2 regions of the Pinisolibacter sp. DMC100 genome follow, and region 1 is predicted to be linked to the other one. Evidence: predicted binding sites of a transcription regulator. Region 1 holds the regulator's gene; the other holds the start of a gene.
What was found. The regulator PhoB, encoded in region 1, activates phosphate uptake and scavenging genes when phosphate is short. The targets are predictions, from matches to a motif close to TGTCATNNANCTGTCAT.
Positions count from the first base shown of each region.

Region 2: a site for PhoB is predicted at 3,328-3,344, ahead of pstS (phosphate ABC transporter substrate-binding protein PstS). Genes of this name have one in related genera too.

Region 1 is NZ_JBQUZT010000001.1:1,121,942-1,127,643, reverse strand. It holds gene ACT541_RS05165 (acetylornithine transaminase) at 1-686, opposite strand, end outside; gene ACT541_RS05160 (GcrA family cell cycle regulator) at 1,267-1,785, shown strand; gene phoB (phosphate regulon transcriptional regulator PhoB) at 1,891-2,589, opposite strand; gene phoU (phosphate signaling complex protein PhoU) at 2,615-3,328, opposite strand; gene ACT541_RS05145 (ATP-binding protein) at 3,447-4,532, opposite strand; gene ACT541_RS05140 (hypothetical protein) at 4,701-5,066, opposite strand; gene ACT541_RS05135 (cation diffusion facilitator family transporter) at 5,354-5,702, shown strand, end outside.
Region 2 is NZ_JBQUZT010000002.1:633,673-639,374, forward strand. It holds gene purM (phosphoribosylformylglycinamidine cyclo-ligase) at 1-251, shown strand, start outside; gene purN (phosphoribosylglycinamide formyltransferase) at 254-919, shown strand; gene ACT541_RS11785 (cache domain-containing protein) at 1,152-2,174, shown strand; gene ACT541_RS11790 (ligand-gated ion channel) at 2,171-3,229, shown strand; gene pstS (phosphate ABC transporter substrate-binding protein PstS) at 3,408-4,460, shown strand; gene pstC (phosphate ABC transporter permease subunit PstC) at 4,534-5,523, shown strand; gene pstA (phosphate ABC transporter permease PstA) at 5,526-5,702, shown strand, end outside.

The sequences.
Region 1 (5,702 bases):
GCCCACAGCTTGCCGGTACGACCCATGCCGCACTGGACCTCGTCGAAGATCAGCGACAGGCCGTGCTCGTCGCAGACGCGGCGCAGGAAGGCGAGGAAGGACGGCGGCACCGGGCGGATGCCGCCCTCGCCCTGGATCGGCTCGATCAGGATGCCGGCGGTCTCGGGACCGATGGCGGCGAGGACCCTGGCCTCGTCGAAGCCCTCGACCTTGTCGAAACCGTCGACCTTGGGACCGAAGCCCTCGATGTACTTCTCCTGGCCGCCGGCGGCGATGGTCGCCAGCGTGCGGCCGTGGAAGGCGCCTTCGAAGGTGATCAGGCGATAGCGCTCCGGCCGACCCTCGTGGAACTGGCGGCGACGCGCCGTCTTGATCGCACATTCCAGCGCCTCGGCGCCGGAATTGGTGAAGAAGACGCGGTCGGCGAAGGAGGTCTCGACCAGACGACGGGCGAGCTTCTCCTGATGCGGCGCGGCGAAGACGTTCGACACGTGCCACAGTTTCTCGGCCTGTTCGGTGAGCGCCGCGACGAGATGGGGATGGCAATGGCCGAGCGCGTTGACGGCGATGCCGCCCATCATGTCGAGCCATCGTTCGCCCGAAGCCGTCTCGAGCCAGACCCCACGGCCGCGGACGAACTCGAGGTCGACGCGGGCGAAAGTCGAATAGAGCGCGGTTTCGGTCATTCTCTCGTCTCCGGACGCCGCCGGCCGCGTTTCGAGCGCGGAGAAGGCGGACGCCCCCGGGTTCCTGCAGGCAGGGGCGGACGTTCGCGACGGGCCCCCAAAACGAACGATGCCGCCCTCCGGGCGGCACCCGCGACGACGATCGAAGTGCCTTTGGGGCACCTTTCGTCGAGCGCGCGGATAATGGGGGCGGAAGGGTCGAATTGTCAACGTCGCCGGCCGAAAACCGCGGTCGCGGCAGACCATCGGCGACGACATACGCAAGTCCACGGATCGCAACCGTCGCGCGAAGCGCGCGATCTCGGCGGTACGTGTCATCCCCTGTTGCAGATCGGACTCAACGCTGGGGAAAAGACATCGTTCATCCACCGAAACGATTCCTCGCCGCCTTGCTCGCGAGTCTACGGCTAGTGTAGTTTACGACTTGTTAAACACGACATCTCGTGCGACGGATCGTCCGATCCCATACCTCTCGTCTTGCGTCGACGCCTCGGAAACGAGGCGGCCCCGGAGGGATTCCTCCGGACGAGAAGGGATTCGGAAGGTTCGATCGCCGGCCACGACTGCGAGGGTAGCGATGATCTCCTGGACCGACGAGCGGGTCGAGCTTCTCAAGAAGCTCTGGGGCGACGGACTGAGCGCCAGCCAGATTGCCGGCGAACTCGGCGGCGTCACCCGCAACGCGGTGATCGGCAAGGTCCATCGGCTCGGCCTGTCGGGCCGGGCCAAGGCGCCTCAGCCCTCCGCCAGCCGCCCGAAGAAGCCGGTCACCCGTCCCGCGACCTCGACCGGGCGCTCGGAAGGCGGCCCGGTCAGCGTCGGCGCCACCGCGCTCAAGGCCGAGACCCGGCCGGAGGAACGCCGTCACGCCCAGCCGGCGCCGCAGCTGGTGTCGCTCTCCGACGAGCCGCTGATCCCCAACGCCTCGGTGCTGCAGATCAACGAGCAGACCTGCAAGTGGCCGATGGGCGATCCGTCGGCGTCCGACTTCCACTTCTGCGCCCGTCGCTCCGACGTCGGCATCCCCTATTGCGCCTATCACGCGCGGCTGGCCTATCAGCCGGTCGCCGACCGCCGCCGCGACCGCCGTCGCGCCTGAGGCGAGAGGCCCGAGAAACGCAGAGAGCCCGGCGAGCGATCGTCGGGCTCTCTGCATTTCGGGATGTCGGAACGGCGCGGCGATCGCGCGCCGGTCGCGACGGCCTCAGGCCATCGCGCCGAAGCGTTCGTCGAAGGAATAGCCGGAGCCGCGCACGGTGCGGATCGGGTCGCGTTCGCGCGGGCGGTTGACCGCCTTGCGCAGGCGGCCGACGTGGACGTCGACGGTGCGTTCGTCGACATAGACGTCCATGCCCCAGACGCCGTCGAGCAGCTGCTCGCGGGTGAAGACGCGGCCGGGCGACTGCATCAGGAACTCGAGCAGGCGGAATTCGGTCGGTCCGAGATGGATCTCGCGGCCGGCGCGGCGGCAGCGCTTGGTCTCGCGATCGAGCTCGAGGTCGCCGGAACGCAGCAGGGTGGAGACCAGCTCCGGCCGGGTCCGACGCAGCATGGCGCGGACGCGGGCCATCAGCTCGGCGGTGGAGAAGGGCTTCACCACGTAGTCGTCGGCGCCGGTGGAGAGGCCGCGGATGCGCTCGCTCTCCTCGCCGCGTGCCGTCAACATGATGATCGGCAGGCGTTCGGTCTCGGAGCGGGCGCGCAGGCGGCGGCACAGTTCGATGCCGGAGAGCCCCGGCAACATCCAGTCGAGGATGAGGAGATCGGGAACGCTCTCCCTCAGGCGCGTATCGGCCTCGTCGCCTCGGGCGACGACTTCGACGTCGTATCCCTCGCTCTCGAGATTGTAGCGCAGGAGGAGACCGAGGGCCTCCTCGTCCTCGACGATCAACACGCGGGCCATGTCGTCCCTCGTTCCTCGGGCCGGCTCAGACGCCGGCCTCGAACTTCATCTGCTCGGCGTCGTTGCCCTTCGGACGCTCGCCGATCACCTGCTCGCCGGTCACCAGATAGTGGACCTGTTCGGCGACGTTGGTGGCATGATCGCCGATGCGCTCGATGTTCTTGGCACAGAACAGCAGGTGGGTGCAGAAGGTGATGTTGCGCGGGTCTTCCATCATGTAGGTGAGGAGCTCGCGGAACAGCGACGTATAGAGCGCATCGATCTGCTCGTCGCGATCGCGCACGACGATCGCGGCTTCGGAGTCCTGCGCGGCATAGGCGTCGAGCACGGCCTTGAGCTGCTCGAGCGCGATCTCGGCGAGGTGTTCGACGCCGATCAGCACGCTCTTCAGACGGACACCGCCGTTCATGGCGATGACGCGCTTGGCGATCGACTTGGCGAGGTCGCCGACCCGCTCGAGGTCGCCGGCGAGACGCATGGCGACGAAGATGTGACGCAGATCGAGCGCCATCGGCTGGCGCTTGGCGATGATGACGATCGCCTGCTCCTCGACGATGTGCTGGAGGCGGTCGAGCCGGGCGTCGGTGGCGACCACCTTCTGCGCCAGCGTCGTGTCGCCGCGAACGAGCGCGGTGACGGCGTCGGTCACGAGACCTTCGGCGAGCCCGCCCATCTCCGCGATGCGGCCGGCGAGTTCCTTCAGTTCCTGATCGTAGGCGACGACGGTATGGTTGGTCATCGAGCGAACCTCGTTCCACTGGCGCGAACCGTCCGGCGGAACCGGCCCGGGTCGCCCCGTTTCTATGACGCGGAGACGTCAGTTTGATGACGCTCCAAATTGTTGATTTCTTAGCGCTTCACGACTTCCAGCGGTCGAGCGCGACGGTGAAGGCGGAGCCCTCGCCGCGCCGACTCCAGATGTCGAGCCGCCCGCCGTGGCGGGTGACGATGTGCTTGACGATGGCGAGGCCGAGGCCGGTGCCGCGGCGCGAACCGGCGCCGTCGGAATGGCCGCGGTAGAAGCGCTCGGTCAGGCGCGGCAGGTGGACCGGGTCGATACCGTCGCCGTGGTCGCGCACGGTCGCCAGCACCAGATCGCCCTCGGTCCGCACCGTCACCTCGACCGAGCCGCCGGCGCCGCCGTACTTGACGGCGTTCTCGACCAGATTGGTGAAGACCTGGACCAGTTCCTCGCGATCGCCGCGCACCGCGCGGGCGGTGTCGCAGCCCTCGAGCGCCAGGGTGACGCCCTCGGTGCCGGCGGCCGGGCGGGCGAGGTCGAGGACGCGGGCGAGCACCTCGCAGAGGTCGACCTCGGCCTCGGGGCGCAGATGCGCCTTCATCTCGATGCGCGACAGCGACAGGAGGTCGTCGATCAGCCGCTTCATCCGCCCCGCCTGTTCGGCCATGACGCCGAGGAAGCGCGCGCGGGCGGCGCCGTCCTCGCGCGCCGGACCCTGCAGCGTCTCGATGAAGCCGGAGAGGGCGGCGAGCGGCGTGCGCAGTTCGTGGCTGGCGTTGGCGACGAAGTCGGCGCGCATGCGCTCCATCCGGCGCGTCTCGGTCAGGTCCTCGATGCGGATCATGAGGAAGGGCGCGATGCCGGGCACGATCAGCGGCGCCACGTGGGCGCGCGACCAGCGTTCGGTCGGCACCTTGTCGTGCCATTCGACGATCTCGGCCGCCAGCCGGTCGCGGGCGGTGTCGACGGCGTCGTAGAGCTGGGTGACGCGCACGCCGAAGGACAGCGGGAAGCCCTCCGACAGGGCGGGGAAGCGCAGCGCCGCGTCACGGTTGAACCAGCGCACCTCGTGAGTGCCGTCGACCACGATGCAGGGTTCGTCGACGGCATCGATCACCGCCCGGACCAGTGGTCCGACCGCCGTGTCTCCGGAGAGGAGGATGCCGGACGATGCCGTTTCCCGCCGATCGTCGATGCTCATGGAACCCTCGCCAGCGCGCGCCTCTCGCGCCTGTCCCGATCGGTTGCCACCGTCACGGACGAAACGCAACCGTCGCGTCGCGCGACCGACGGTCGAGCCGCGAGAATGGCGATTCCACACGACGGATTTGCGAAGGTCGACGAGGATACGCGCGAAAGGCGCGATCGATCAACGGATGTTGGCGGCGAGAAGGGCGCGGTAGTTGCGCGCACCGTCGCCGGCGCAGATCTTCTCGAAGCCTTCGGCCTCGAGCGCGGCGTCGACGTCGCGGTAGAGCGCGTCGGCGGCGTCGGGCGAGAGGTTGGTCTCGGCCAGCGCCCGGTTCATCGCCTTGCCGAGGTTGGTCGCCTCGCGCTGGCCCATCGGGAAGCCGCACATCTCGGCCGAGATGGCGATGCGATAGAGCGTCTTCAGCGTCTCCTCGCCCCCTTCCTCGGCGCCGGCCCGACCCACGGTGCCGCCGACGAACGCCGCCACGAGGGCGCCGACGAGGGTGGTGCGGGAGAAGACGCGCAGGAAACGATCGGCGCCCATGGGCCGTCCTTTCGGGGTCGGAGTGTCGTCGAGACGGGCCGGGTCCAGCGACGCGGACGAACGGCGGATCACCATGATGCCGCGATGCGGCGGAACCACGTCCAGCGGATAGACCGCGTCCGGAGCCACGTCCACCCGAAATCGCGCCGGCCGTGCGCTCGCCGACCGGGGTGTGGCCTCAGGCCCACACCGACGAAGGTCGTCACCGCCGGTGTCGGCAAGGCGCTTGCCCCTCCGGACCGCACGACCTAGGGATGCCGCACGTCCCGGCGATCGGAGCCAAGTCCATGACTGCAAATGAGAATGTCTCGCACGGCGAGCAGAAGGAAGCCGCCGCGCTCGGCTCCATCGTCGCTTCGACGGGCCTGACGATCGCCAAGGCGATCGTGGCGGTCATGACCGGCTCGCTCGGTCTCCTGTCGGAGGCGATCCACGGCCTGCTCGACGTCGGGGCCACGGTGATGACCTGGTTCGCGGTGCGCATCGCCGACGAGCCCGCCGACGAGATGCACCACTACGGCCACGCCAAGATCGAGAGCGTCGCGGCGCTGGCCGAGACCGGGCTCCTCTTCGTCGCCTCCGGCTGGATCGCCTGGGAGGCGGTGCAGCGCATCCTCGGCCACGGCGGCGAGCCGG
Region 2 (5,702 bases), on a different contig from region 1:
TGGCCTCGGTCGGCAACGTCTCGGAAGCCGAGATGCTGCGCACCTTCAACTGCGGCATCGGCATGGTCCTGGTGGTCGACGCCGACAAGGCGCACGACATCTCCGACATGTTCCGCCATCTCGGCGAGAGCTGCGTCACGCTGGGCTGGCTGCAGGACGGCTCCGGCCGCGATGCCGACGAGCACGGCAAGCGCGCCTGGGTCGACACCCGCGGCAAGCTCGACCTCGCCTGGCCGCCGCGCGGCCGCTGATCATGGCCAAGCGCGTCCGCGTCGGCATTCTGATCTCGGGCGGCGGCTCGAACATGGCGGCGCTGATCGCGGCGGCTGCCGATCCCGCCTACCCGGCCGAGATCGTCTGCGTCGTCTCCAACGTCGCCGAGGCCGGCGGTCTCGCCAAGGCGTCCGCCGCCGGGGTCGCGACCGTGGTGGTCGACCACAAGGGCTTCGAGACCCGCGAGGCCTTCGAACGCGCGGTGGTCGCCGAACTCGTCGGCCACGGCGTCGAACTGGTCGTGCTCGCCGGCTTCATGCGGCTCTTGACGCCCTACTTCATCGAACGCTGGCACGATCGGCTGATCAACATCCACCCGGCGCTGCTGCCCTCCTACAAGGGGCTACACACCCACGCCCGGGCGCTCGCCGACGGCGTCAAGATCGCCGGCTGCACCGTGCATTTCGTCCGCGCCGAGATGGACGTCGGGCCGATCATCGTCCAGGCCGCGGTGCCGGTGCTCGACGACGACACGCCCGACACGCTGGCCGCGCGCGTGCTGGCGCAGGAACACCGGATCTATCCGTTGGCGCTCGCCCGCGTGGCGAGCGGTGCGGCCCGCGTGGTCGTCGACGCCGAGGGCCGCGAGCGGGTGACGACCAGCGGAACGACGTCCGCGACGGCGGCGCTGGTCGCGCCGGTCTGAGGCCGGCTCGACGCGTTTCGAGTCGTCTCGGACGCGGCGCAGAGGATCGCCCCCGCTCGGGCACCAGAGGCGAAACATCAACGGCCATTGATCTTTCCGACCCGGTTCGGGCCGTCGCGCGCCGCCGCGACGCCTTGATCGTTCCTCCGCAATTCTACTAGGATCGCGGCTCCTGCCGCGTCCGCCTTCCGGCCGCGCCCGCCGTCTCGTCTCCCGCGATCGGAGTTCAGCCTTGTCGAGCGAAAGCGCGATTTCGTCGTTTGCGTCGGTACCGCGCCTGCGGACCCGGTTCGTCCTTTCCCTCGGCGCCGCGCTGGTGATCGTCGCGACGCTCGGGGCGATGGTGTGGCTCGCCACCTCGACCCGGCGGGAGACCGCGACCGACGACCGTGCCGCACGGATGCGGGCGGTCGGCCAGGCGGTGACCTCGGCGATCGATCAGGCCGGCCGCTTCGCCCAGGCCCAGGCGGAGGCGATGGCGCGGCGCTCCGACGTACCGGCACCGCTCGCCGCCAACGATCGCCCGGCGCTCGCCGCGCTGTCGGCCTCGACCTGGACCTACTTGAAGGAACAGGCGGGCGTCACCGTCTTCGGCTTCCATTCGGCCGACCTGCGCTACCTCCTGCGCGTCCACAAGCCGGAGAGCCACGACGACGACATCTCGCGGCTGCGTCCGATGGTGCTCGCCGCCAACAAGACCGGCCGCGGTCAGGTCGGCGTCGAGATCGGCGTCACCGGCATCGTCGGCGTGCGCGGCATCTCGGTGATCCGCCATGGTGATGCGCTCGCCGGCACGATGGAGGTCGGCCTCGACCTGCAGCCGATCCTCGAGCAGATCAAGACCGTCACCAATGCCGATCTGGCGGTGGTCCTGTCGCGCTCGCTCGCCGGTCTGCCGGCATCCGCCGACAACGGCGGCGACCTCGTCCTGTCGTCCTCGACCGATCTCGCCCGATTCTCCGCCCAGCTGCGGGCCGGACGACTCTCGATCGCGCGGGAGACCGAAGTCGGCGACCTCGACATCGACGGTACCGGCGGCGCAGTGTTGCGCCAGCCGCTGGTCGACTATTCCGGCCGCCTCGTCGGCAACGTCGTGGCGCTCGCCACCTTCCCCGAACAGGCGGTGCAGGATCGCCGGCTGCGCTCCGATCTCGGCGTGCTGGCGACCGTCGGCGGCATCCTCGCCTTCGTCTTCTTCTCGATCCTCGCCTTCGGCGTGATCGCGTCGCCTGCTCGCGACGAGGAGGCGAAATGATCCGGCTCGTCGCGGCTCTCGCCGCCGTCCTCTTCGCAGCGCTCGCCGCACTTCCGTCGGCACACGCCGAGACCGGTCTGCCACAGGGGGTCGAACTGCCCGTGCGGGTGCGCATCGCGCTGCGCATCCTCGACGTCACCGAGATCAAGGAAGTCGCCGGCAAGGCGCGGCTGTGGGTCGAGGTGACCCAGCGCTGGCGCGATCCACGCGTCGGCTTCGACGCCGTCGAAGCCGGCACGCCGCGGGTCGACCGCGTCGGCTCGGAAGCCGACAAGTACCTCGAAGGCATCTGGACGCCCGGCGTCGTCGTCGACAACCAGATCGGCGACGTCGACGGCCGCACGGTCGCCGCCTCCACCCATGCCGACGGCTCGGTCGTCGTGGTCGAGCGCTACGAGGCCGACTTCCGCGTCGCCACCGACATGACGGCCTTCCCCTTCGACCATCAGAAGATCGCCCTCTCCTTCTCGGCGCCGCGCCATGCCAAGCAGGACGTGCTGCTGGTGGCGACCGACGCCGATCGCGGCTTCTCCAAGGTCGCCGAGCGGCTCTCCGTCACCGACTGGCAGCCGCTGCGCCTCGACTTCACCAATGCCGAGGCGGCCGGCTGGAACGCCCGCAGCTATTCCCGGCTCGAGGCGGCGCTCGAGGTGGAGCGACTGTCGGAGCGCTACATCCTGCGCATCTTCATCCCGATCGCCGCGGTGCTCGCCGTCTCGATCTACGTGCTGTGGGCGCCCGGCCTCGGGGCGACCGACAAGGGCGGGCTGATCTTCTCGGCGCTGCTGGCGCTCGCCGCCATCAGCTTCACCTTCGAGTCGAGCTTCCCCGGCTCGATCTCGCTCAACACGCCGATCGCCCAGATCATCTCGATGGGTTACGTCTATCTGGTCACGGTGCTGCTCTTCGACAGCATGCTCGGCGTGCCCTGCGGCAAGCCCAGATCGAGACTGCATCGACCCTGCCTCGAGGTCAGGCGACAGATGTCCTGGGCGCTGCCGGCGATCATGACGGCGATCTGCGCGGGAGCGGTGATGCGCGCCCTTCCCGCCTGATCGGGCCTTCGTGACGAATTGCCACGAAAGGCCGCGGCCGGCGCCGCCGCTTCCGTTCCAATCCCTTGTTCTGTTTCTGAAATTCTCCGCCGTTCGTTCGACATCAAACTGTCATCGACCGTGTTGCATGGTCGGGACGTTCCGGGATCGACCCGGCGAACAAGGAGAGATTTCCGTCATGAACAAGGCCGTCCACTCGGTGCGCGCGACGCTCGCTGCCGTCACCATGCTCGGCATCTTCACCGCGCCGGTTCTCGCCGGCGACTTCACCGGTGCCGGCGCGACCTTCCCGGCGCCGGTCTACGGCGCCTGGGGTGCCGACTACAAGGCCGCCGCCGGTTCGGCCCTCAACTATCAGGCGATCGGTTCGGGCGGTGGCCAGACCCAGATCCTCAACCGCACCGTCGACTTCGGTGCCTCCGACGCCCCGATGGCTCCGGAGAAGCTCGAGAGCGGCAAGCTGCTGCAGTTCCCGACCGTGGTCGGCTCGGTCGTCGTGATCGTCAACCTCGACGGCATCGCCGCCGACCAGCTCAAGCTCTCGGGCCCGGTCGTCGCCGACATCTATCTCGGCAAGATCACCAAGTGGAACGACCCGGCGATCGCCAAGCTGAACCCGGACGTCAAGCTGCCCGACCTCGCCATCCTGCCGGTCTACCGTTCGGACGGCTCGGGCACGACCTTCGTCTTCACCGCCTACCTCAACGCCGTCTCGGACGAGTGGAAGGGCAAGGTCGGCTCGGCCACCTCGGTCAAGTGGGAAGCCGGCAACGGCGCCAAGGGCAACGACGGCGTCGCCGGTTCGGTCAAGAACGCCAAGGGCTCGATCGGCTACGTCGAGTACGTCTATGCCTCGGCCAACGCTCTGACCACCACCCAGCTCCAGAACAAGGCCGGCAAGTTCGTCAAGCCGACCGTTCCGGCCTTCCAGGCCGCCGCTGCGGCCGCCGACTGGGACAAGGCGAAGAACTTCGACGCCTCGATGATCGACACCGCCGGCGACACCGCCTGGCCGATCGTCTCGGCCACCTTCATCCTTCTGCCGAAGGACCCGAAGGATGCCGCGCAGTCGGCCGAGGTCATGAAGTTCTTCGACTGGGCCTTCAAGTCGGGCGACGCCGCGGCCGAGAAGCTGCACTACATCGCGCTTCCCGGCGCGGTGAAGGACCGCATCCGCAAGGCCTGGACCGCCGAGGTCAAGGACGCTTCGGGCGCGCCGATCTGGAAGTGATCTTCCCCGAACCGACCACCCCTCCGCGGCTCGCCCGCGGAGGGGTCTTCCCGGATCCACGCGAGACAAGCCCTTGACCGCGCTCAGCCCCGACCCGGCTTCGACCGATCTCATCCCGCCGCTGCAGGCGGTCCAGGCCCGCCATTCCAAGCTCGTGAAGGATCGCCTCTTTCACTGGGCCCTGACGGGCGCGGCGACGCTCGTCCTGGTGCTGCTCGGCGCCATCGTCGTGCTCCTGTTCCACGGTGGCTTCCCGGCACTGAAGGCCTTCGGCCTCGGCTTCTTCGTCTCCACCGAATGGAACCCCGTGACCGAACAATACGGCGCGGGCGTCATGCTGTGGGGCACGCTGATCACCTCGGTGATCGCGATGGTGCTCGCCTTTCCCGCTTCGCTCGGCATCGCGCTGTTCCTGACGGAAGTCGCGCCGCTGAGCCTGCGCCGGCCGATCGGCACGGCGATCCAGCTTCTCGCCGCCGTGCCGTCGATCATCTACGGCATGTGGGGCTTCTTCGTCGTGGCGCCGCTGATGTCGGCCTGGGTGCAGCCGGTGCTGACCGCGGTCCTCGGCCCCCTGCCCTTCGTCGGCCAGCTCTTCTCCGGCGCCCCGGCGGGCACCGGCGTTCTGACCGCCGGCCTGATCCTCGCCCTGATGATCATGCCCTTCATCACCGCGATGTTCGTCGAGATCTTCGGCTCGGTGCCGCCGGTGCTGAAGGAGGCCGCCTACGGCGTCGGCGCCACCACGACGGAAGTGTTCCGCGCGGTGACCGTCCCCTACGGCCGCTCGGCGCTGGTCGGCGCCGTCATGCTCGGCCTCGGACGCGCACTCGGCGAGACCATGGCGGTGACCTTCGTCATCGGCAACGCCAACCGCATCAAGGCCTCGCTCTATGCGCCGGGCGCCTCGATCGCCTCGACCATCGCCAACGAATTCCCCGAGGCCGGCCCCGGCTCGATGAAGCTCCATGCGCTGCTCGAGCTCGGCCTCGCGCTCTTCGTCATCTCCTTCGTCGTGCTGGCGCTCGCGCGTTGGCTCGTCGGCTCGCGCATGGAGGGCTGAACATGACCCGCCTCGAACGCCGTCTCGTCGTCGACCAGTTCTGGCGTGTCGTCGCCACCGGCCTCGCCGTCCTGGCGATCGTGCTGCTCGCCTGGATCCTGTGGACGCTCTTCTATCGTGGCGCCACGGCCCTGTCGTTCTCGGTCTTCACCATGCCGACCATGCCGCCGGGTCGCGGC